One region of the Variovorax sp. 05L425 genome, then DNA from elsewhere that is predicted to be linked to it. Evidence: predicted binding sites of a transcription regulator. Region 1 holds the regulator's gene; each other region holds the start of a gene.
The links. Region 1 encodes sigma-54, which starts transcription at its own class of promoters, with help from an activator protein. Its sites were predicted from a motif close to TGGCANGNAANCTGCTTT; they were not measured.

Region 1 (7,275 bases):
CAGCGGCGATGTCGAAGACATCGATTCGATCCGCCAGTTCGCCGTCGCCTACCTGCGCCACGAGCAGGACCTGGACCTGAAGGCCTTCCAGGTGAAATTCGACAACTACTACCTGGAGTCCAGCCTCTACACCAGCGGTCGCGTCGAGGCGACGGTGAAGAAGCTCATCGACGCCGGCAAGACCTACGAGCATGACGGCGCGCTGTGGCTCAAGTCCACCGAATACGGCGACGACAAGGACCGCGTCATGCGCAAGGGTGACGGCACGTACACCTACTTCGTGCCCGATGTGGCGTATCACATCGCGAAGTGGGAGCGTGGCTTCCACAAGGTCGTCAACATCCAGGGCACAGACCACCACGGGACGATCGCACGCGTGCGCGCCGGCCTGCAGGCCGCGGGCGAAGGCATCCCGGCCGGCTACCCTGACTACGTGCTGCACACCATGGTGCGCGTGATGCGCGGCGGCGAAGAGGTCAAGATCAGCAAGCGCGCCGGCAGCTACGTCACGCTGCGCGACCTGATCGAATGGACCAGCACCGATGCGGTGCGCTTCTTCCTGTTGAGCCGCAAGCCCGACACCGAATACACCTTCGACATCGATCTCGCGCTGGCGCAGAACAACGACAACCCCGTCTACTACGTGCAGTACGCGCATGCGCGCATCTGCTCGGTGCTGGCGGCCTGGGGCGGCGATGTCGCCACGCTGAATGATGTCGACCTGTCGCCGCTGCAGAGCGCTGCCTCGCAGGCCTTGCTCCTGCAGATCGCCAAATATCCGACCATGCTCACCGCCGCGGCCAAGGATTTCGCGCCGCACGACGTGACCTTCTATCTGCGCGAGCTGGCCGCGAGCTACCACAGCTACTACGATGCCGAGCGCATCCTGGTCGACGAGGAGCCCGTGAAACTGGCCCGCCTGGCCCTCGTCGCCGCCACCGCACAGGTGCTGCACAATGGCCTCGCTGTTCTCGGCGTCAGCTCGCCGCAGAAGATGTGATTACCTTCCACCATGAAAAAAAGACATAGCAGCGGCAACATCGTCATCGGGTTGATCATCGGCCTCGTGCTCGGGCTCGGCGTGGCCCTCGGCATCGCGGTCTATGTGACCAAGGTGCCGATCCCGTTCATGACGAAGACCCAGCGCAGCGGCCCCGAGCAGGACGAAGCCGAGGCGCGCAAGAACCGGGATTGGGATCCGAACGCGCCGCTCGCAGGCAAGGCGTCGGCGCCCGCCCGTCCGCCGGCAGCGGCAGCCACCGCGACGGCGACGCCACCCCAGCCGGCGACGGTCGGCCCGCTCAATCCGCCGACCTCGGCGCCCGTGCCGGTGGTCGTGGCGCCCAGCGCCCGAGGCAGCGATTCGGCAACGCCGACACGCCCGGCGCGCACCGCGCCGGTGCCGGCCGAGGCCAATGCGACGCCATCGAGCGACCCGCTGGGCGATCTGGCCCGCGCGCGGTCGGGGATGGGGTCGAGCACGACTGCGAGCGCAAGTTCATCTGGCGCCAGCGGCGATCCTTTCGTGTACTTCGTGCAGGCCGGCGCCTACCGCACCCCGGAGGATGCCGAGGCCCAGCGCGCCAAGCTGTCGCTGATGGGCGTCGAAGCCCGCGTGACCGAGCGCGAGCAGGCAGGGCGCACCGTGTACCGTGTGCGTGCCGGCCCGTTCAACAAGAAGGACGACGCCGATCAGCTCAAGGAGCGACTGGACAGCGGCGGCCTCGAGTCCGCCCTGGTACGCGTCCAGCGTTGAGCTTTGCCATTCTTTACCTCGACAGGTCCGGGAACTCCACCCGGACCCCGGGCTCTTTCAGCCGCATAGGAGAATTTCATATATGAAACGTCGTGACTTTTCGCTGGCCGCAGCTTCGCTGGGTCTTCTTCCGCTGGTTGCCCCTTCGTACGCGCAGCAGCAGCCACCCAAGGCCGGCAAGGACTACATCGTCCTGGGCAAGCCTGCGCCGGTCGACACGCCGGCCGGCAAGGTCGAGGTGATCGAATTCTTTTCGTACAACTGCCCGCACTGTGCGGCGTTCGAGCCACAACTGGAAGCCTGGGCCAAGAAGCTGCCACCTCACGTCGCGTTCAAGCGCGTTCCGGTTCCCTTCGTGGGCAACGACACCGAAGCCAAGCAGCGCCTCTACTACACGCTCGAAGCCATGGGCAAGGTGGACGAGTTCCAGCCGATCCTGTTCGACGCCATTCACAAGCAGCGCCAGCCCATCATGGGCGACGCGGCCATCCTGGCCTGGGCCGAGAAGCAGCCGGGCCTGGACGCCAAGAAGTTCGCCGAACTGTTCAAGTCCTTCTCCGTGGTCGGCAAGGCCAAGCGCGCCAGCCAGCTCACGAGCGACTTCCAGGTGGCCGGCGTGCCGGCATTCGGCGTGGCCGGGCGCTGGTATGTCGATGGTGAAACGGCCGGTTCCATGGAACGCGCGCTGCAGGTCGTGGATTCCCTCGTCGCCGAAGCCCGAAAGGGCTGACAAGGTCGGGCCGACCCGACTTCCTTCCCCCGAAAGGCCCGCTTTGGCGGGCTTTTTCGTCAAGGCCGCGCAAGGCCGCATCCCCCGGGGGCATACAATCGCAGAGCAAGTTTCGTGCCTCTATGAAATCGCCCCTCACCTCCACTCCCTTTCGTCATGCCGGTCGCGCTCTGTGGCTGGCTCTGGCCCTGACCGGCATGGCCTCGGTCGCGCAGGCCGAAAAGGCCGACCGCGCCAAGCCCATGAACATCGAAGCGGACTCGATGCGCTACGACGATCTCAAGCAGACCAGCGTGTTCACCGGCAATGTGGTGGTCACCAAGGGCACGATCGTCGTTCGCGGCGACCGCATCGACGTGCGGCAGGATCCCGAGGGCTACCAGTACGGCGTCGTCACTGCTGCGCCCGGAAAGTTGGCATATTTCAAGCAGAAGCGGGATGCCGGCACCGACGAGTGGATCGAAGGCCAGGGCGAGACCATCGAATACGACAGCCGCGCCGACAACGTGAAGTTCATCCGCCAGGCGGTGATGCGTCGGCTGATCGGCGCCACCGTCAGCGACGAGAGCAGCGGGCCGCTGATCGTCTACGACCAGAGCAACGACACCTTCACGGTCAATGGCTCGTCGCTGCCACCGAACGCTGGCGTGGCAAGCCAGCCCGGCGGCCGCGTCCGGGCCATCCTCACCCCCAAGACCGCCGCGGCGCCGGGCGCCGCCCCTGGTGCCAAGCCGGCGCCTGCCGCAGCCGCCAAGCCGGCCGAGGGCAAGGGCTTGCGGTCCACCACCACGCTGGGCGGAGAAGCAAAGAGTGATTGAAACCGCTGGTATGAGCGCAGGCGCGGACATGGCGGAAAGCCGCCTCGAGGCGCGTGGCCTGCAAAAGAGTTACGGCAGCCGCACGGTCGTCAAGGACGTGTCCCTGGGCGTGCAGAAGGGCGAGGTCGTCGGCCTGCTGGGCCCCAACGGCGCAGGCAAGACGACGTCCTTCTACATGATCGTCGGCCTGGTTCGCGCCGATGCCGGCGACATCACCATCGACGGCGAGCCGATCGCCCACATGCCGATCCACCGGCGCGCGCGCATGGGGCTGAGCTACCTGCCGCAGGAAGCGTCGATCTTTCGCAAGCTCACGGTCGAGGAAAACGTCCGGGCCGTGCTCGAGTTGCAGTACGAACCCGACGCCCACGGGCGACCGGCGCCCCTGAGCAAGCGGCGCATCGAGGAGCATCTGGCCGAACTCCTGGCCGACCTGCGCGTCGACCACCTGCGCGATTCCCCGGCCCTGGCCCTGTCCGGCGGCGAGCGCCGCCGCGTCGAGATCGCCCGCGCCCTCGCCACGCAGCCGCGTTTCATCCTGCTCGACGAACCGTTCGCGGGCATCGACCCGATTGCGGTGATCGAGATCCAGCGAATCATCAGCTTCCTGAAGGAGCGCGGCATCGGTGTGCTGATCACCGACCACAACGTCCGTGAAACGCTGGGCATCTGCGATCACGCTTTCATCATCAGCGACGGGCATGTGCTCGCCCAGGGCACGCCTTCGGAGATTGTCGACAACGCCGATGTGCGGCGCGTCTACCTCGGCGAGCATTTCAGAATGTGATCGCGTTCCATGAAGCAGGGTCTTTCGCTGCGTGTATCGCAGCATCTCGCGCTGACACCCCAACTCCAGCAATCGATCCGACTGCTGCAGCTTTCCACGCTCGAGCTTTCGCAGGAAGTCGAGCAGATGCTCGACGACAACCCGTTTCTCGAGCGCACCGCCGAAGAGGCCGCGCGCGAGGAATTCGGTCTCGATGCCGCCGACGCACCCGTCCGCGATGACGACCGGATGGCCGAGGTCGATGGTGACTTCGTCGCCGGCGCGCCCGGCTCGGCGGCGGAATCCGCCACCGCCGTCAACGGCGAAGCCGAAGTCGCCGTCGCCGAAGGCGTGGACTCCGAACCCGACTGGGAAGGCGACGGCACCGTCGATCTTGCGCCCGACGACAGCGAATGGGGCGGCGATGCCCCGGCCCGCGCCAACAACCTCGGCGACGACGAGCGCACCGACGCGACCGAACTCGCGCGCAGCCAGGAGTCGCTCCAGTCCTTCCTGCATCGCCAGGCCTTGGGCCTTCGCCTGAGCGACACGGACAGCGCGGCACTGCGCTTCCTGATCGAATCGCTCAACGACGACGGCTACCTCGAAGATTCGCTGCCCGCGCTCGCATCCGGCCTTGCTGGAGACGACAACGATCAGTTCGACGACCTGGTGCATCACTTCCAGGTTGCGCTCGGCCTGCTGCAGAGCCTGGAACCGGTCGGCGTCGGCGCGCGCAGCCTCGGCGAGTGCCTCACCATTCAACTGCGCGCCCTTGCGAGCGAGGACGAGACCGAAGAGGAAGCACAGATCCGAAAGACGGCCATCGCCATCTGCAAACAGCCGATGGAATTGCTCGCCCGGCGCGATATCAAGCGACTGGTCACGCTCACGCGAAGCAATGAGGACGAGGTTCGCGCCGCGCTGCAGCTCATCGCCAGGCTCGAACCCAAGCCGGGCCGCCGTTTCGTGGACGTCGAACGCAACGTGGTCATTCCGGACGTGATCGTTTCGCGCGTCGGCAACGGCACGAACACCAAGTTCCGCGTCATGCTCAACCCCGAAGTCATGCCGCGTCTGCGCGTGCACGACATCTATGCCAGCGCGCTCAAGCAGCACAAGGGCGAAGGCAGCCAGGCGCTGTCGCAGCGGCTGCAGGAGGCGCGCTGGTTCATCAAGAACATCCAGCAGCGCTTCGACACCATCTTGCGTGTGTCCAACGCCATCGTCGAGCGGCAGAAGAGCTTCTTCGTACACGGCGAACTCGCGATGCGACCGTTGGTGCTGCGCGAAATCGCCGACGAACTGGGCCTGCACGAATCGACCATCAGCCGCGTGACCACGGCCAAGTACATGGCGACGCCCTACGGCACCGTCGAGCTCAAGTACTTCTTCGGCTCGGCGCTGGGCACCGAGACCGGCGGCAACGCTTCAAGCACGGCGGTGCGGGCGTTGATCAAGCAGTTCGTGAGCGCCGAGGATCTCAAGAAACCGCTGTCCGACAGTCAGATCTCCGAGATGCTCAAGGAGCAGGGGATCGAATGCGCCCGCCGCACGGTCGCGAAATACCGCGAGGCCTTGCGCATCGCGCCGGCGAATCTCCGCAAGGCGCTCTAGATTCGCCTTTGAGCCCGCAGCAGCAGCGCGCGCAGGTCGGCGGGCTGCACCGGTTTGCGCAGCGCCTGCCAGCCGCGTTCGCGGGCCAGTTCGAGCGTTGCGTCGTCGATGTCGGCGGAGATCAGCGCGATCGCCAGGTTCGGGCTTCGCCGCTGCAGTTCCTTGGCGAGCGCAATGCCATCCAACTCACCCGGCAGCCGGATGTCGCACAGCGCGATCTCGAAAGCGGGAAGGTTCGGCAACGCCAATGCGTCCGCCGCGCTGATGCAGACGTGCGGGCGCGCCCTCCAGAGGCGCAGCAGCGCCGCAACGCTGTCGGCGACCACGGTGTTGTCCTCGACCACCAGCACCCCAAGGCCCTGCCGCAGCGTTCCCGGGGCGGCGGCTTCGGTAGCCGAGACCATCGAAGGCACGACCGGCGCGCCCAGCGGTGCGGCCGGCAATTCGAAGCCGAACACCGATCCGCGCCCGGGCGCCGAGCGCAGCGTGATCTCAACGCCGAGTCGAGCAGCCAGCCGTCGCACGATGGCGAGTCCCAGTCCGTGGCCACGCTGCAGGTTGCGTTCGATGTTGCCGATCTGCTCGAAGTCGCCGAACACGCGCTCCTGTGCTTCAGGCGCGATGCCGACGCCCGCGTCGCGCACTTCGACGCGCCATGCATCAGGGCGGCGCCGGCATGCCAGCAGCACGCGCCCCCGGGGCGTGAACTTGAGCGCGTTGTCGACAAGGTTGCCGAGGATGCGGCGCAGCGCAACCGCGTCCGTCCAGACCACCACGTCCGGCGGGCATCGCACACGCACGCGGCCGCTGCCGGCTTGGCGCGCCAGTTCGTTCAGCAAGGGCGCGAGCGCGACGGCGACCGGCGTGATCGGGTCGGCCGCGGCCTCGATGCGTCCGATCTCCAGCAATTGATTGGTAAGACCTTCGAGCGCCTGCTGCGCGCGCGATAGCGCGGCGACGGTGTTCTGCACGGTCAGCCGGTCTTCGCCGGCATCCAGCTGATGGCGCAGGACCTCAGCTTGCAAGCCCATCGCCATCACCGGCTGGCGCAGATCATGGTTGGCGGCCGAGAAGAAGCGCAGCCGCTCGGCCTGCGCTTCCTGCGATTCGCGCAGGCCCGCCAGCGCCTGCGCGCGCAGCGCACTTTCGTTGTGGCGCAGGCCGATGTTCTCTTCGAGCTGCCGCGCACGCTCGCCCACCAGGCGCCAGACCATGGCGAGCAGCCCGATGCCGAGCACCGCCATGACCATCATGGACGGGGCGCCGAATCCGATGCCCATGACGATCACCGGCGCCAGCAGCAACGTGATCGCCAGTTGCATCGCCGGCGTGTAGTACGAGACGGAAAACACCGACGACAGCGTCATCGCCATGACCACCAACCCGATCATCAACTGTGAGGTGGCATTGGCCGGGTCGAAAAGAAGGATGCCCGCAGCGCCGTGAGCGCCCTCGTGCACCGCGATGCGCAGCGTGTGCAGGCGCAAGGCCGGCTTGATGTTCTCGGGCGTCAGCGGGTCGGGCAGCCGCTGCGGAAAAAAACCGCGATAGGCTGTGGTGGCCGCAATCATGGCGATCCAGATGGCCG
Region 2 (7,275 bases), on a different contig from region 1:
GGCCTCGTTCGCGGCACCGAAGTCGTCTTCGCACCGTGTCGGCTTTGGCTGGACGAGCCCGCCACGCAGCGTCTTGCCGCGCGCCCCGGCTGCCACGACCTGCCGATCGCCGCAACGGCCTTCGAAGCCGGCGATCCCTTGTGCAGCGTGAGTGCGAGCGGTGCGAACGCCGAGCACGTGCGCGAGTTGCTGCAGCGCGGCTGCGAGGCCGTGCATCAATCCCTGGAGATCTCCGCATGACGGACGCGACGGCGGCACCACCCCTGGCCGCATGCAAGCTCAGCGTGAACGCGCTCGCCCGACCGCTCGTCGAGCGGCTGCTTGCCAATGCCGATGCGCTCGGCGTGCGAGTGCGCCGCGACGAGGGTGGTCCCTTCATCGTCGACGCGGGCATTGCAGCGGGCGGAAGCGTCGCGGCGGGCCTGCTGGTGGGCGAGATCTGCATGGGCGGCCTCGGCCAGATCGTCCTGCGCCCCGATGGACTGGAAGGCTGGCCCACCTGGATCGAAGTGCACAGCGCGCAACCGGTGCTGGCCTGCCTGGGCAGCCAGTACGCCGGGTGGAGCCTCGCGGCCAGCAAGGAGGAAACGGGGGGCAAGAAGTTCTTCTCGCTCGGTTCCGGCCCGGCGCGCGCGCTGGCGGCCAAGGAAACGCTCTTCGATGAACTCGGCTATCGCGATCATGCGGATGCGGGCGTGCTCGTGATGGAGGTCGACCGGCCGCCGCCGCAGGTGATCATCGACAAGCTGCTGCGCGACTGCCATTTGAGCGCGGAGCAGCTGACCCTGATCCTCACGCCGACGACCAGCCTCGCCGGCACCACGCAGGTGGTGACGCGCGTGCTCGAGGTCGCGCTGCACAAGGCGCATCAGCTGGGCTTCGACCTCGGCAACATCGTGGGCGGCGCGGGCGCGGCGCCATTGCCGGCGCCCAGTCCCGACGGCGTCGAGGCCATGGGACGCACCAACGACGCGATCCTCTACGGGGGGCGCGTCCATCTCACCGTGCGTGGCGACGATGCAGCGGCGCGTGAGCTTGCCAGGCAGTTGCCCTCGCGCAACTCGAGCGACCACGGTCGTTCGTTCGCCGACATCTTCAAGGCAGCGGAATACGACTTCTACAAGATCGACGGCGCCTTGTTCGCGCCGGCCGAGGTGTGGGTCGGCAACCTCGACAGCGGCCACACCTGGCACGCCGGCGGCCTGGACATGCCGTTGCTGCTCGGCCTGTGGCGGCAGGAGGGGTGATGGCCTTCACGGTGGCCATCATGACGGACGAGACCGGCTGGCACACGCGCCGGCTCCAGGCGGCGCTGCGGGCGCGAGGCTGCGTCGGTCGCTGCGTCGATCTGGCGGACTGCCGGATCGATACGACGGCCGCCTGGCATGGCCTGGTCATCCCCGGCTTTGGTCGCGATCTGCCCGACGCGACGCTCGTGCGCGGCATCGCGAGCGGAACCTTCGAGCAGGTCACGAAGCGGCTCGGCGTGCTGCATGCGATGCGCGAACTCGGCGTGCCCGTCTACAACGACGCCCGGGCGATCGAACGCAGCGTCGACAAGTCGATGACCAGCCTGCTGCTGCACGCCGCGCGCATCGCATCGCCGCCGACCTGGGCGACCGAATCGCTCGCACACGCGCAGCGCATCGCGATCCGCGAAGGCGCGGCCGGCCACGCGCTGGTGCTCAAGCCGCTGTTCGGTTCGCAGGGCAAGGGCCTGCAGTTGGTGGGCCAGGCGGATGGCGTTCATCACCCGCTGCCGAATCTTGAGGCCACCTACGGATCGCTTGCCTACTTGCAGCGCTTCATTCCGGCGCTGACGACGCCCGGCTTCGATTGGCGGGTGCTGGTGGTCGGGGGCAGGGCGGTCACCGCGATGCGGCGGGTGAGCAGTCACTGGATCCACAACGTCGCCCAAGGCGCGCGCTGCGAACCGGCTGAACTGACGCCAGAACTCGCTGAACTGGCTGAAGGTGCCGCGCTGGCGCTGGGCATGGACTACGCCGGCGTGGACCTGATGCCGTCGAGGCGCGGCATCCAGGTGATCGAAGTCAACGGCGTCGCCGCCTGGCAGGGCCTGCAGCGCGTGACCGGCTTCGACATCGCCCGCAGCATCGTCGACGACCTGCTCGACCGCAAGCTGGCCAGCGCCCGGGCCGGCGCGCGGTCGACGATGCCGCGCCAAGCATGAATACGACCGACCGAGCCAGGGTGTGCTTCCTGCGCGCCTGCGAACTCGATGTGGCTGTGCGGAAGCCGGGCAACGTCAGCCGCGCCTCTGCCGGGCATGGCATGACGGCCGAGAGCTTTATCGCCAGCGCGAAGGCCGCGGCCGGGCCGCTGTTCGAGCCCGGGGCATCGGTGGGCGAGCGGATCGAGGCTGCAGTGGATGCGACATGGGCGGTCGCCGGATGCAACACCAACCTGGGCATCGTGCTGCTGTGCGCGCCCATCGCACGGGCTGTGGATCTGCGGCCCGACGCCACGGCGCCGACAGCCTTGCGAGAGGCCATCGAATCCGTGCTGGGCGCACTCGACTTGTCCGATGCACAGGCGGCCTTCCGCGCCATCGCCCGCGCCCGCCCGGGCGGCCTGGGCACGGCGCCGGACGAAGACGTCAGGCGCGCGCCCAGTGTCGGCCTGCGCGCGGCCATGGCGCTCGCGGCACACCGGGACAGCATCGCGCGCCAGTACCGCGACGGCTACGGCATGCTGTTCGACCTGGGGTTGCCGACGCTCGGAACCAGGTTCTCGCTGATGGCGCCGTCGGCCAACGGCGCGCCGGATGCCGGCACCGTCGCTGCGGTCCAGCGGCTCTATCTGGCGCTGCTGGGCAGCGTTGCCGATTCACACATTGTTCGAATTCATGGCGAGGCGGTGGCACACATTGTCATGACTGCGGCGCAGGGATGGCGGGTGCGCGCGCGCTGCGAAGGCGGGCTCGATGGCGATCCTCAATTCGCAGCCTGGGACGCCTCGCTCAAGGCAGACGGGATCAACCCGGGAACCACGGCCGATTTGACGGTCGCCGCGTTGCTGATCGCGGGTCTGACAGGCTCGCAGTGACTTGCCGTCGCGCAGGCCGGGACGGGTGGCACGGAACGTGATATCTGATGGATTGCGCCGGCCGGCAGGCCGGCGTCCCTTTGGCCCAGAACGCAATCCAGGAGACTAAAAACCATGGCAAAAATTGATCGCATGATGGTCGGCGAGTCACTCGTCGGTGAGGGCAATGAAGTGGCTCACATCGATCTGATCATCGGGCCGCGCGGCAGCCCTGCCGAAACAGCGTTCGCGAATGCACTGACCAACCAGAAGGACGGTTTCACCTGTCTGCTGGCCGTCGTTGCACCGAACCTGCTGACCAAGCCCGCGACCGTGCTCTTCAACAAGGTCACGATCAAGGGCGCCAAGCAGGCCGTGCAGATGTTCGGTCCGGCCCAGCGTGCCGTGGCCATGGCCGTGGCCGACTGTGTCGAGGACGGCACCATTCCTCAGGCCGAAGCCGACAACCTGTTCGTCTGCGTCGGCGTCTTCATCCACTGGCTGGCTGACGACGACACGAAAATCCAGGACTACAACTACCAGGCCACCAAGGAAGCGATCCAGCGCGCCGTCACCGGTTCGCCCACGGCCGCCGAAGTCGTCGCAAAGAAGGGCAGCGCCGCCCACCCGTTCGCAGCGCATACCTGAAAAACTGCGGCCGGCAAAGCCAGGCCCCTTCCAGAAACACCGCGGAACCGGCTTTGCCGGGCCGCTGGTGTTGCCCCCTGCAAGGGGGTGGGCGGCTACACGAAGTGAGCCAACCTGGGGGTGTGCTTGTTACCCGGGGACCATGCCGGCGCCGATCAAATGCAGGACTGCGCCTGCGCGGGAGGGGTGTTCCTTGGGTAGCGGCGCCCGGCGCTCGATCTGCACGCCGACGGCAGCCACATCGCTGAACTTCTTCGGCTTGACGACCTTGACGCGGACCCAGATCGCGCCGAATTCGTGGATCACGATGTCAGCGATCGCTTCGGCAAAGGCCTCGAGCAACTTCAGTTCGTGCTCGGCCAGCAGGCGGCGCAGTCGCTCGCAGACGGCCGCGTAGTCGATGGTGTCCGCAATGCGGTCGGTGTCGCAGGCCCGCGAGCGGGCCAGTCCCGCATGCACGTCGATGACCAGAGGCTGTGTGCGGTGCAACTCGCTCTCATGAATGCCAATGACGGTATTGCCGACGAAGCCTTCGATGAAGATCACGTCCATGGCGCTCAGATCCGCCAATGGGGGCTGCGCAACCACGGGCGCGGAACTTGCCGGATGCTGCTCGGAAGTCAAGGTGCTCCTTCGCGTGTGGGGTCCATGCTGTCGCAAAAAGTATCTTTGCGCACTGTGAACTCACGCTGCAAAATGCGGGCCATACAGACAGTGCGTTCCAGGCACCGCGCATCCGGTGGGCCGGTCGCACATGGAGACAATCGATGGCGCTGACTCTTCGAAAGAGCGCGAAGCCGGCAGATCCCCACGCGGATCGTGTGCTGGGCATCGTGCGCGGCGGGTTCCAGGACCAGACCACCGACGTGGTGATGCGCTCCTGGATCCGTTGTCTGGACCAGTACCACCTGCGACCGGACAAGCCGCACGACCCGAACGTGATCGGGCGTGCGCCACTCGAGGAGCGGCGCACGCGTCACGCAGGCGTGATCGAGTGCGCGCGGTACGAGATGACCACGCTCTACCAGCAGCTGGCCGACAGCGAGATCGCAGTGTTGTTGACCGACACCGACGGCGTGATCCTGCACATGGTGGCGTCGCCCGAGTTCGCTGCCGAAGTCGGGCCGCTGGGCTTGCGTGCCGGTGGCGTCTGGAGCGAAACCGAGGCAGGCACCAATGGCATGGGAACCTGCCTGGCTGCGGCCGGCCCGGTGACCGTGTGCCGCGACGATCACTTCTTCACGCAGTTCACGCAGCTCACCTGTTCGGCCGTCCCGGTGTTCGACCCTTTGGGCAACATCGTCGCGGCGCTCGACGTGACGAGCCGTTCCAGCCTGATGCAGCAGCATCTGCTGGTCCTGTTGTCCATGACGGCGCGGATGATCGAGAACCGCCTGATCGATCGCGAATTCCGCAACGCCCATCCGCTGCATTTCCACAGTCGCCCGGAGTTTGTCTACACACTGCACGAAGGCAAGCTCGCGGTGGACGACGACGGGCGCATTCTTGCCGCCAATCGCAGCGCCATGTTCCAACTCGGCTTGCAGACGATGGACCAGATCCGATCGCGACGCATCGAAGACCTGTTCCAGACTTCCCTCGCCGACATGCTGCAGCGAAGCGCCTCGTCATCGTTCCATCCGGTCGTGACCTACGGGACCGACGCGGCGCTGCGTTTCTTCGCGGTGGCGCGACGCCCGGCCTCGGTCGCGGACGCGGTGGCGGCCTCGTTGCCATCGTCGTCATCGTCGTCACCGAGCGACTTGTCGATTCCAACGATCTCTCGCGTCAAGGCGCGGCCGACGCCCGTGCTGCGCAGCGTGTCGACCGAGTGCACCTTCGAAGACCCGCGCCTTGCCGAACAACTGGCCATCGGCCGGCGGGTGATCGCCCGCGGTACGCCGGTGCTGGTGTGCGGCGAAACCGGTTCGGGCAAGGAGGTCTTCGCCCACGCGCTGCATGACGGCAGCCCGCGGGCGGGAGGGCCGTTCGTGGCGATCAATTGCGCGAGCCTGCCCGAGGCGCTCATCGAATCCGAGCTCTTCGGCTATTGCGCCGGTGCTTTCACCGGCGCACAGCGCTCCGGGCGCCGCGGCAAGGTCCTGCAGGCGGACGGCGGCACGCTGTTCCTCGACGAAATCGCCGACATGCCGCTCGAACTGCAATCGCGGCTCCTGCGCGTGCTCGACGAGCGTCGTGTCACGCCACTGGGCACCGAAGAAAGCCATGCGGTCGACTTCCAGTTGATCAGCGCCAGCCATCGTCACTTGCCGGGCATGGTGCGTGAAGGCCGGTTCCGGGAAGACCTCTACTACCGGCTCGCAGGCGTCGAAGTGCAATTGCCGGCGTTGCGCGAGCGCAGCGACAAGCTCCAACTGATTCGCGCGCTGCTGACTGCCGAAGGCGGCCCCGACGCATCGCTGAGTCCCGAGGCCGAGCGGCTGCTGATGGCGCACCAGTGGCCCGGCAACATCCGTCAATTGAGGCACGTCCTGCGCACTGCGGCGGCGCTGGCCGATGGAAGGCCGGTCACTCGTATCCACCTTCCTGCGATGGCGGTCAACCTCCAATCGACACGTGACGGTGAGCCGTTGCTCGGGATGAATACCGAGCGGGTCGACATGTCGGTGCCTGCCGCGACATCGGCCGCCGTGCCGGGCTCGGCGCGCGAGGTGCACGGCGACAACGCGCCCGGCAGCGCCAAGCTCAACCTCATCCAGGCCAACGAGCGGCAGTTGCTGCTGCAGATGCTCGAGCAGTACCGCTGGAATGTGAGCAACGTCGCCAAGGCGCTGGATGTCAGCCGGAACACGCTCTACCGCAAGATCCACAAGCTCCAGATCGAGGTCTCCCATCCCGAGCAAGAATCCTGATGCGCCCGACGACGCGGCGCCGGCCGAGCATGCCGAGCCGCGTTCGCGCTTCGCCTGGTGCGTGACCGGGTCCGGCCACTTTCTCGATGAGGCGATGGCGCTGGCTGCGCGACTGCCGAACGTCGACCTGTTTCTCTCCGCTGCCGGCGAGGAAGTCCTGGAGATCTACCGGCTGCACCTCGATGATCTGAAGTTGCGCTTTCGCATCTTTCGCGACAAGACGGCCAGCGGCGTGCCCGTGGGCATGCTGTACGAGGACATCTATCACACCGTCGTCGTCGCGCCGGCCACCAGCAACACCGTGGCCAAGTGCGCCTACGGCATCAGCGATTCGCTGCCGACCAACATGTTCGCGCAGGCCGGCAAGCGGGGCATACCGGGCATCGTGTTTGCATGCGACACCGAGCCGGTGGTCGTGACCCGGTCGCCGCACGATTGGGTCACGCTGCGGCCGAGGCGGATCGAACTCGACAACGTGGAGCGCCTGCGCGGGATCGATTTCTGCCGGGTCGTCACCTCGCCGGCCGAACTTGAAGCCGCACTCGACGTCCGACTGAAGGAAATCTCTCGCGCATGGAACACATCCTCTTCCTGACCGGGCACCTCGCACAGCCGAGCCTGGAGCGGGTGTTGGCCGGCATCGATGCCGCCCCGTTCACGTGGGAAGTGAGAGACCTCGGTTTGCAGGTTGCCGGGCTGATGACGGCGG
Region 3 (7,275 bases), on a different contig from region 1:
ACGTTGGCCTTGACCGAGTTGTGGCCACCGACACGATAGAAATGCCCGTCGCTCAGCACACGCAGCAAGCGCGTCTGCAAATCGAAGGGCATGTCGCCGATCTCGTCGAGGAACAGGGTTCCGCCCTCGGCTTGCTCGAAGCGGCCGCGGCGCATGGTCTGCGCGCCGGTGAACGCACCGCGCTCATGGCCGAAGAGTTCGCTCTCGAGCAGATCCTTCGGAATCGCCGCCGTGTTGATCGCGACAAAGGGACCGTTCGCACGCGGCGAATGCTTGTGCAGCGCACGCGCGACGAGTTCCTTGCCGGAACCCGACTCGCCGGTGATCAACACCGTGACGTTGCTCTGCGACAGCCTTCCGATCGCCCGGAAGACATCCTGCATCGCCGGTGCCTGGCCGAGCATCTCGGGCGTGGCCGCCATGCGCTCCTCGGCCACTTCCTCGCGCTGGCTTTCGTCCACCGCGCGACGAATCAGCTCGACCGCGCGCGGCAGATCGAAAGGCTTCGGCAGGTATTCGAAGGCACCGCCTTGAAAGGCCGAAACGGCGCTGTCGAGGTCGGAGAAGGCGGTCATGATGATGACCGGAAGGCCGGGGTGCTTGGCCTTGATCTTGTCGAGAAGATCGAGGCCCGAACCTCCGGGCATGCGAATGTCGCTCACCAGGACCTGAGGGCCCTGCAGTTCGTCGTCGGCTGCCGCTTCGAGCGCCGCGAGTACCTCGCGCGTGTTGGTGAAGCTACGGGTCGGCAGGTCTTCGCGCAGCAGCGCTTTTTCAAGCACGAAGCGGATTGATTGATCATCATCCACTATCCAGATCGGCTTCATGCAGCTCCTTGTTGCGTGGCTGCTAGGGCAGCGGTATCAGTATCTTGAAATCGGTCCGGCCCGGGACACTGTCGCACTCGATCACGCCGTGATGCTGCTGCACAAAGGTTTGCGCAAGCGTCAATCCCAAGCCTGTCCCGCCTTCCCGGCCCGACACCAGCGGGTAGAAGATGCGGTCCTTGATCGCGTCCGGCACGCCCGGTCCATTGTCAATGACATGCAATTCCAGTGCCAGTCGATACCACTGCTTATTGAAGATAACCTGACGTGCGATGCGGGTCTTGAAGGTGATCTGCGCATCGCCTGCGGCGCGCCTTTCGGCAAGCGCTTGCGCGGCGTTGTGAACGATGTTGAGCGTCGCCTGGATCAGCTGCTCGCGATCGCCGCGAAACTCCGGGATCGACACGTCGAAATCGCGCTCGATGTGCAGGTCGCGAGGAAACTCCGCGAGGATCACCGAACGAACGCGCTCGCACACCTCGTGAATATTGACGTCGCCCACCACGTGCGGCCGGCGGTGAGGTGCCAGCAGCCGATCGACCAGCGTCTGCAAGCGATCGGCTTCGTGGATGATGACCTGCGTGTATTCGATGAGGTCGCGCGATTCGACTTCCATCTGCAGCAGTTGCGCCGCGCCCCGTATGCCGCCAAGCGGATTCTTGATCTCGTGCGCGAGATTGCGGATCAGCTCCTTGTTGGCTTGCGCCTGATCGAGCAGGCGCTCTTCGCGATCCTGCCGCACCTGCTGTTCGAGCGGTGACATCTCGACGATCAACTCGCCCGCCTTTTCGCTCTGCGCGAGCGTCACCTGCACCGGCATCAACTCATGATTGACGCGACGCAGCAGCGCCTCATAGCGCAGCGTGGCGAAGTCATTGCTGCGCGCGCCTTCAATGGCCGTGCGCAACACCTGGGGCTCCTGAAAACAAGCGCCGAACTGCGAACCTTCAAGCGTGCGGCGCGAAGTGCCCAGCGCATCCTCGAGACCGGCGTTGGCAAACAACACCGACCCGTCGATGCGAACCACGGCAATCAGCGTCGAAAGAAGATCAAAGGCCTGAAAGCGCTTGCCAGGCCCCGCCGGTTTACCAAAAGCCACGTGAGGAAGTCTCTTCCTGAAACGCCACGGAACCGGCTCCGCCGGGCCGTCGGCGTTGCCCCCGGCAGGGGGTTGGCGAAGCGACACGAAGTGCGCGCAGCCTGGGGGGGAGTGTCATTTGATTCGCTCGATCTCGCGTTGGATGCCGGCGATATCGCTCTCGTTGCGCGCAATCTCGGCCTTCATATCCGCCACGCGGTCCAGGTACTTCTGGTAGTTGCGCGATTCGCTGCCCTGCTTCTCGGGCTCGCCGTTGTTGTAGTCCTTGAGGAGCTGTGCCTGCCGCTCCTGTGCCTTCTTGAGTTCGGACTCCAGCACCGAGCGCGCCTCGCCGTCGCGCGCGCGCTGGTCCGCGCCGTCGACGCGCGGACTGCCCGCCGGCGACCGGGCGGCGGCGCTGGACGGTGCCGCGGAAGCGATCGGGCGATTGCCCTGCACCACCGTGACGTTGCCGCCCTCCATCACCTTGCAACCGCGCTGCTGGGCCACGGTAGCATTGTTGGTGTATTCGTTCCCGCAGCGCCAGACGCGCTCCTGCGCCTGGGCGTGCATGTTCAGACCGGCCACGGCAAAAGCAGCCAGCAGGAAAGCGGAAGGAGTCTTCATGGTCATGGATGTAGTGCGCATCAAACGGGCATTTTCGTGCAATTCGACAGGTGCGCCGTGCTGGTGTTCCTACCCAGGCCAAAAGAAAAAGGACGGCAGAAGCCGTCCTTTTTAACGCTGGCCGGGGCTCGGCTCAGAGTGAGTAGTACATGTCGAATTCGACGGGGTGCGTCGCCATGCGGAAGCGCGTCACTTCCTGCATCTTGAGGTCGATGTACGCATCGATGTACGTATCGGTGAACACGCCGCCCTTGGTCAAGAATGCGCGGTCCTTGTCGAGGTAGTCCAGGGCCTGGTCGAGGCTGTGGCACACGGTCGGGATCAGCGCGTCTTCTTCCGGCGGCAGGTGGTAGAGATCCTTGCTGGCGGCTTCGCCCGGATGGATCTTGTTTTCCACGCCGTCGAGACCGGCCATCAGCAGCGCCGCAAAGCCGAGGTACGGGTTCATCAGCGGATCGGGGAAGCGCGCTTCGACGCGACGGCCCTTCGGGTTGGCCACGAACGGAATGCGGATCGATGCCGAGCGGTTCTTGGCCGAGTAGGCCAGCTTCACCGGTGCTTCGAAGCCGGGGACCAGGCGCTTGTAGCTGTTGGTGCCAGGGTTCGTGATGGCGTTCAGCGCGCGAGCATGCTTGATGATGCCGCCGATGTAGTGCAGCGCGAAGTCGCTGAGGCCGGCGTAGCCGTCGCCTGCGAACAGGTTCTTGCCGTCCTTCCAGACCGACTGGTGCACATGCATGCCGGAGCCGTTGTCGCCGACGATCGGCTTGGGCATGAAGGTCGCCGTCTTGCCGTAGGCATGTGCGACGTTGTGGATGACATACTTCTGAAGCTGGACCCAGTCGGCGCGCTGGATCAACGTGCTGAACTTGGTGCCGAGTTCCATCTGGCCGGCATTGGCCACTTCATGGTGATGCACTTCGACCGGGATGCCGAGCGACTCGAGCACCAGGCACATTTCGGAGCGCATGTCCTGGAAGCTGTCGACCGGCGGGACCGGGAAATAGCCGCCCTTGACCGCGGGACGATGGCCGGTGTTGCCGTGCTCGAATTCCTTGCCGGTGTTCCAGGCCGCTTCTTCGGAGTCGATCTTCACCATGCAGCCGGACATGTCGTTCTGCCAGCGCACGCCGTCGAACACGAAGAACTCGGGTTCCGGTCCGAAGTAGGCAGTGTCGCCCAGGCCCGATGCCTTCATGTAGGCCTCGGCGCGCTTGGCGAGCGAACGCGGATCGCGCTCGTAGGGCTTGCCGTCGGAAGGATCGACCACGTCGCAGGTCAGGATGAGCGTGGTTTCTTCGAAGAAGGGGTCGATGTTGGCCGTGTTCGGGTCGGGCATGAGTTGCATGTCCGAAGCTTCGATGCCCTTCCAACCGGCAATCGACGAACCATCGAACGCATGGCCCGATGTGAACTTGTCTTCGTCGAACGCGGAAACCGGCACGGTCACGTGCTGTTCCTTGCCGCGGGTGTCGGTGAAGCGAAAGTCGACGAACTTGACCTCGTTTTCCTTGACGAGTTTGAGTACATCGGCGACGGTCTTTGCCATCAGGTTCTCCTGGTTTGGATAGTGGTTGGAAGTATGGGTAAACCGGAATGCAGTTTTTGTGCCATTGTCACTGGCACCGAGGGGGCTCCGGCACTGCAGTGGCCCCCCAAAAACAGGCAAGTTGTAACCAAATTGGTGCGCGCTTGTTCATCGCACCAATTCAGGGCCAAGGCGTGCACCAAGGGCGTTCAGCCCCCCCAGCAACTGCGCGTAGGCGGCGTCGATCTTGTCCGAATTGCCTTTCACGCCGAGTTCGATGTGTCGGCCATGCTCGGCATGGTCGACGCTCGGCAGGCTGAACACCCTGATGCCCGGATGCTCGCGCTCGATCGACTGCATCAAAGGGGTCAGCGTCGCCTCCATGGAGCCGTAGACGATCACGGATTTCTCGACCGCACGCCCTCGGGCGAACAGATGCGCATAGCGCTCGTCGAGCACCGACTCGATCATCGGCCACGCCATCACCGGGAAGCCCGGCACGAAGTGCACATCGCCCACGCTGAAGCCGGGGATCTTGTTGTACGGGTTGCGGATGATCTTCGAGCCCAACGGAAACACGCCCATGTTGAGGCGGTGCACGTTGTCAGGGCGGTCAGGCTCGTAGGCGGTGCCCTGTTCTCGCGCCGTGTCCTGCATGCGTTCGCGGATCAGGACCTCGGCCTCCGGATGCAGCGCCAACGGAACGCCAAGCGCTGCGCCCGCACACTGCCGGGTGTGATCGTCGGGTGTGGCGCCGATGCCGCCGGTGGAAAACACCACGTCACCCGAGTCGAAGGCGCGCGCCAGTGCGGCAGTGATGCGTACCGGCACGTCGCCGACGTACTCCGCCCACGTCAGCGACAACCCGCGGGCGCCGAGGAATTCGACGACCTTGGGCATGTGCTTGTCGATGCGCTTGCCGGAGAGGATTTCGTCGCCGATGACGATCAGACCGAATGATCGGCTCATGGTGCACTCCATTGATTTGCGGCGGCATTGTTGGCATCCGCCATTTCGAGCCCGGGTGGCGAGATTGCCGCTGCCGCTTGTTGCGTGCGCAACCGTGCCAGCGCATCGAGGCAATAGTGCGCGAACCACAGGGCGGAGAATGCAAACACCAGCGTGTAGATCCAGATCGCCAGCGGCGCGAGTACGAAGAAGGCCGCGGCGAACAGCAGACCCGACGCCCACACGATGCTGGGTGCGGCACCGAGGTAGCCGCAAAGCACGCCGATGCCGAGCAAGGGCATTCGATGCGCGCGCAACAGCGCATTCCGCTCCTCGGGCGTCGCGTGTTCGGACAGGGCGTCGAAGCTCATCACGCGGTAGGTCAGCCAGCCCCAGATGAGCGGCGGAAGGATCAGCACCAGCGGCGGAATCAGCCAGAGCGGCATCGAGACCACGAGGGCGAGCATCGCCAGCAGGGTGAGCCCGAGTGATCGCGCAACGCTTCCGATGAAGGAGGCACCCTTCTTCCGTTCAAGCGCCGGAAACCGGCGCTCTGCCACCAGGTGTGTGAGGGCGGGCGCCATGAGGCTGGCCACGACCAGCAGCGAGACCACCACGATCAGCGGCGTGACGGCCAGAACGACAACCAGTGGCGCCAGGATCGCCGTCACGTTGCTGGAAAACAGCTGGCCGATCCAGTTCCACAAGCTGGACAGCAAAGGCCATGCGTCCAGCGCTCCGCGCGTCCAGGCGACGGCGGCATCCCAATAAAAATAGCCCAGGATGGTCGCCAGGACAACCATGAGCGCCAGGGGCAGGAACGACAGAACGATCACCCGCGGGTGCATGCAATAGGCGACCGAACGCCAGAACGAATCGAGGAGGAGACGCATTGGTGCCGAGGATAACGCGGGCGTGTGAAGTAACCGCGCGCCGGAGGAGCGTCGGGGCTCTCAACTCCGTCCGGCCAGCCGCTTGAGGCCGAGCCACTGCTGCGCCCAGAAGCCGCGGCCGTAGTCCCTGACGCAACCCTCGGCGTCGGGCTCGACCTGATCGCGAATGCCGGTCGGGTCGTAGCGCTCCTCGAAGTTCGCGGTGCGGAACAACACATCCCACCACGGCAACAACACGCCGAAGTTGTGTCCGCCGAGCGTCCGCGGGCCGTGCGATTCATGTCCGATTCCGATGCTGTGGTGCACGCGGTGGAAACGCGGGCTGATCCAGAGCCGCTCGCCGAGCTTGCCGAAACCCAGCCGCAAGTTGGCGTGCTGCAGGCTCTGGCTGAGCTGCGTGAACGCCACGATCGCGATGAACTGCCCTGGCGCGACGCCGATCAACTGCGCGACGACGACAATGATCGCGTCATGGATGACGTCGTCGAGCAGATGGTTGCGGTTGTCGCTCCACATCGTCATCTGGCGCTGCGAATGGTGGAGCGAATGGAGGGCCCACCACCACTTGAAGCGATGCTGCCCCCGGTGAATGAGATATTCGACAAGATCGATCACGACCAGGTAGATCGCGAATGCGACCCAGGGAATGTCGGTTACGCCAGGCCACAGCTCGTCGAGGTGCATGGTCCCCCAGCCGGCGGCGCGCGCAGTGCCCAACAGGTCATCGAACAACGGCTCCACCGCGAAGAACATCGCCAGCCGGAACAGGCCCAATCGATGGATCAGCGTGTAGAGGATGTCAGTGCGAATGGCACGGCGGTCGACCACCGGTTCAGCGGGCCGCCAGCGCTGCAATGGCCCGATCAGCGCGACCAGCACCGCGATCTGGATGAGTCCGACCAGCAGCCAGCCCGTGGCGTCGAAAGCGTCCTCGACCCATCCGCCAAGGCCTATGGCGTAGACCGCCGGCTGCACGGCCGTCTCGAACAGCCATTGCTGCATGGTCGCGAAAAGATCGGTGAGCCGGTCCATTGGCATGCGATCCGATTCGAAGCCCGAAGGTTCAGGAGTGCGCCGCGATCCAGTCGCGGTACGCAGGATGCTGACGCAGCGTCTCGAAGCAGAAGCCCTTGGCCTTGAGACCGACGATCAGCGGTTCGAGATCCGCAGGCGCCCACGGATCCTTGCGCGACCAGATCCCCAGGTGCGCCAGCAGAATGTCGCCGGGCTGAATCCTGTCGAGCGCCTGTTGCAGCAGCTTCTCGTTGCTGAAAGTCTCGCTGGGCAATTCGTCGCCAAGGAAGCCCGCCGGCGCCCAACCGACATGTGCGTACCCACAAGCCTTGGCGACCTCGAGCAGCTTGGGCGAGGTCT

Region 2: the regulator sigma-54 is predicted to act here: its motif matches at 3,093-3,110, upstream of fae (formaldehyde-activating enzyme).
Region 3: the regulator sigma-54 is predicted to act here: its motif matches at 4,128-4,145, upstream of glnA (type I glutamate--ammonia ligase).

Annotation. Positions count from the first base shown of each region.
Region 1 covers NZ_JBFTNY010000013.1:66,009-73,283, forward strand. The annotation lists gene argS (arginine--tRNA ligase) at 1-1,000, shown strand, start outside; gene AC1DN9_RS16105 (SPOR domain-containing protein) at 1,013-1,756, shown strand; gene AC1DN9_RS16110 (thiol:disulfide interchange protein DsbA/DsbL) at 1,839-2,486, shown strand; gene lptA (lipopolysaccharide transport periplasmic protein LptA) at 2,609-3,304, shown strand; gene lptB (LPS export ABC transporter ATP-binding protein) at 3,315-4,091, shown strand; gene AC1DN9_RS16125 (RNA polymerase factor sigma-54) at 4,101-5,687, shown strand; gene AC1DN9_RS16130 (sensor histidine kinase) at 5,684-7,275, opposite strand, start outside.
Region 2 covers NZ_JBFTNY010000023.1:4,506-11,780, forward strand. The annotation lists gene AC1DN9_RS23130 (ATP-grasp domain-containing protein) at 1-240, shown strand, start outside; gene mch (methenyltetrahydromethanopterin cyclohydrolase) at 237-1,247, shown strand; gene AC1DN9_RS23140 (ATP-grasp domain-containing protein) at 1,247-2,191, shown strand; gene AC1DN9_RS23145 (triphosphoribosyl-dephospho-CoA synthase) at 2,188-3,066, shown strand; gene fae (formaldehyde-activating enzyme) at 3,181-3,693, shown strand; gene AC1DN9_RS23155 (dihydroneopterin aldolase) at 3,823-4,317, opposite strand; gene AC1DN9_RS23160 (sigma-54-dependent Fis family transcriptional regulator) at 4,461-6,566, shown strand; gene AC1DN9_RS23165 (flavoprotein) at 6,490-7,161, shown strand; gene AC1DN9_RS23170 (DUF6513 domain-containing protein) at 7,140-7,275, shown strand, end outside.
Region 3 covers NZ_JBFTNY010000006.1:69,284-76,558, forward strand. The annotation lists gene ntrC (nitrogen regulation protein NR(I)) at 1-827, opposite strand, end outside; gene glnL (nitrogen regulation protein NR(II)) at 850-1,926, opposite strand; gene AC1DN9_RS09085 (hypothetical protein) at 2,041-2,532, opposite strand; gene glnA (type I glutamate--ammonia ligase) at 2,666-4,081, opposite strand; gene AC1DN9_RS09095 (competence/damage-inducible protein A) at 4,229-5,029, opposite strand; gene AC1DN9_RS09100 (EI24 domain-containing protein) at 5,026-5,901, opposite strand; gene AC1DN9_RS09105 (sterol desaturase family protein) at 5,962-6,933, opposite strand; gene AC1DN9_RS09110 (polysaccharide deacetylase family protein) at 6,965-7,275, opposite strand, start outside.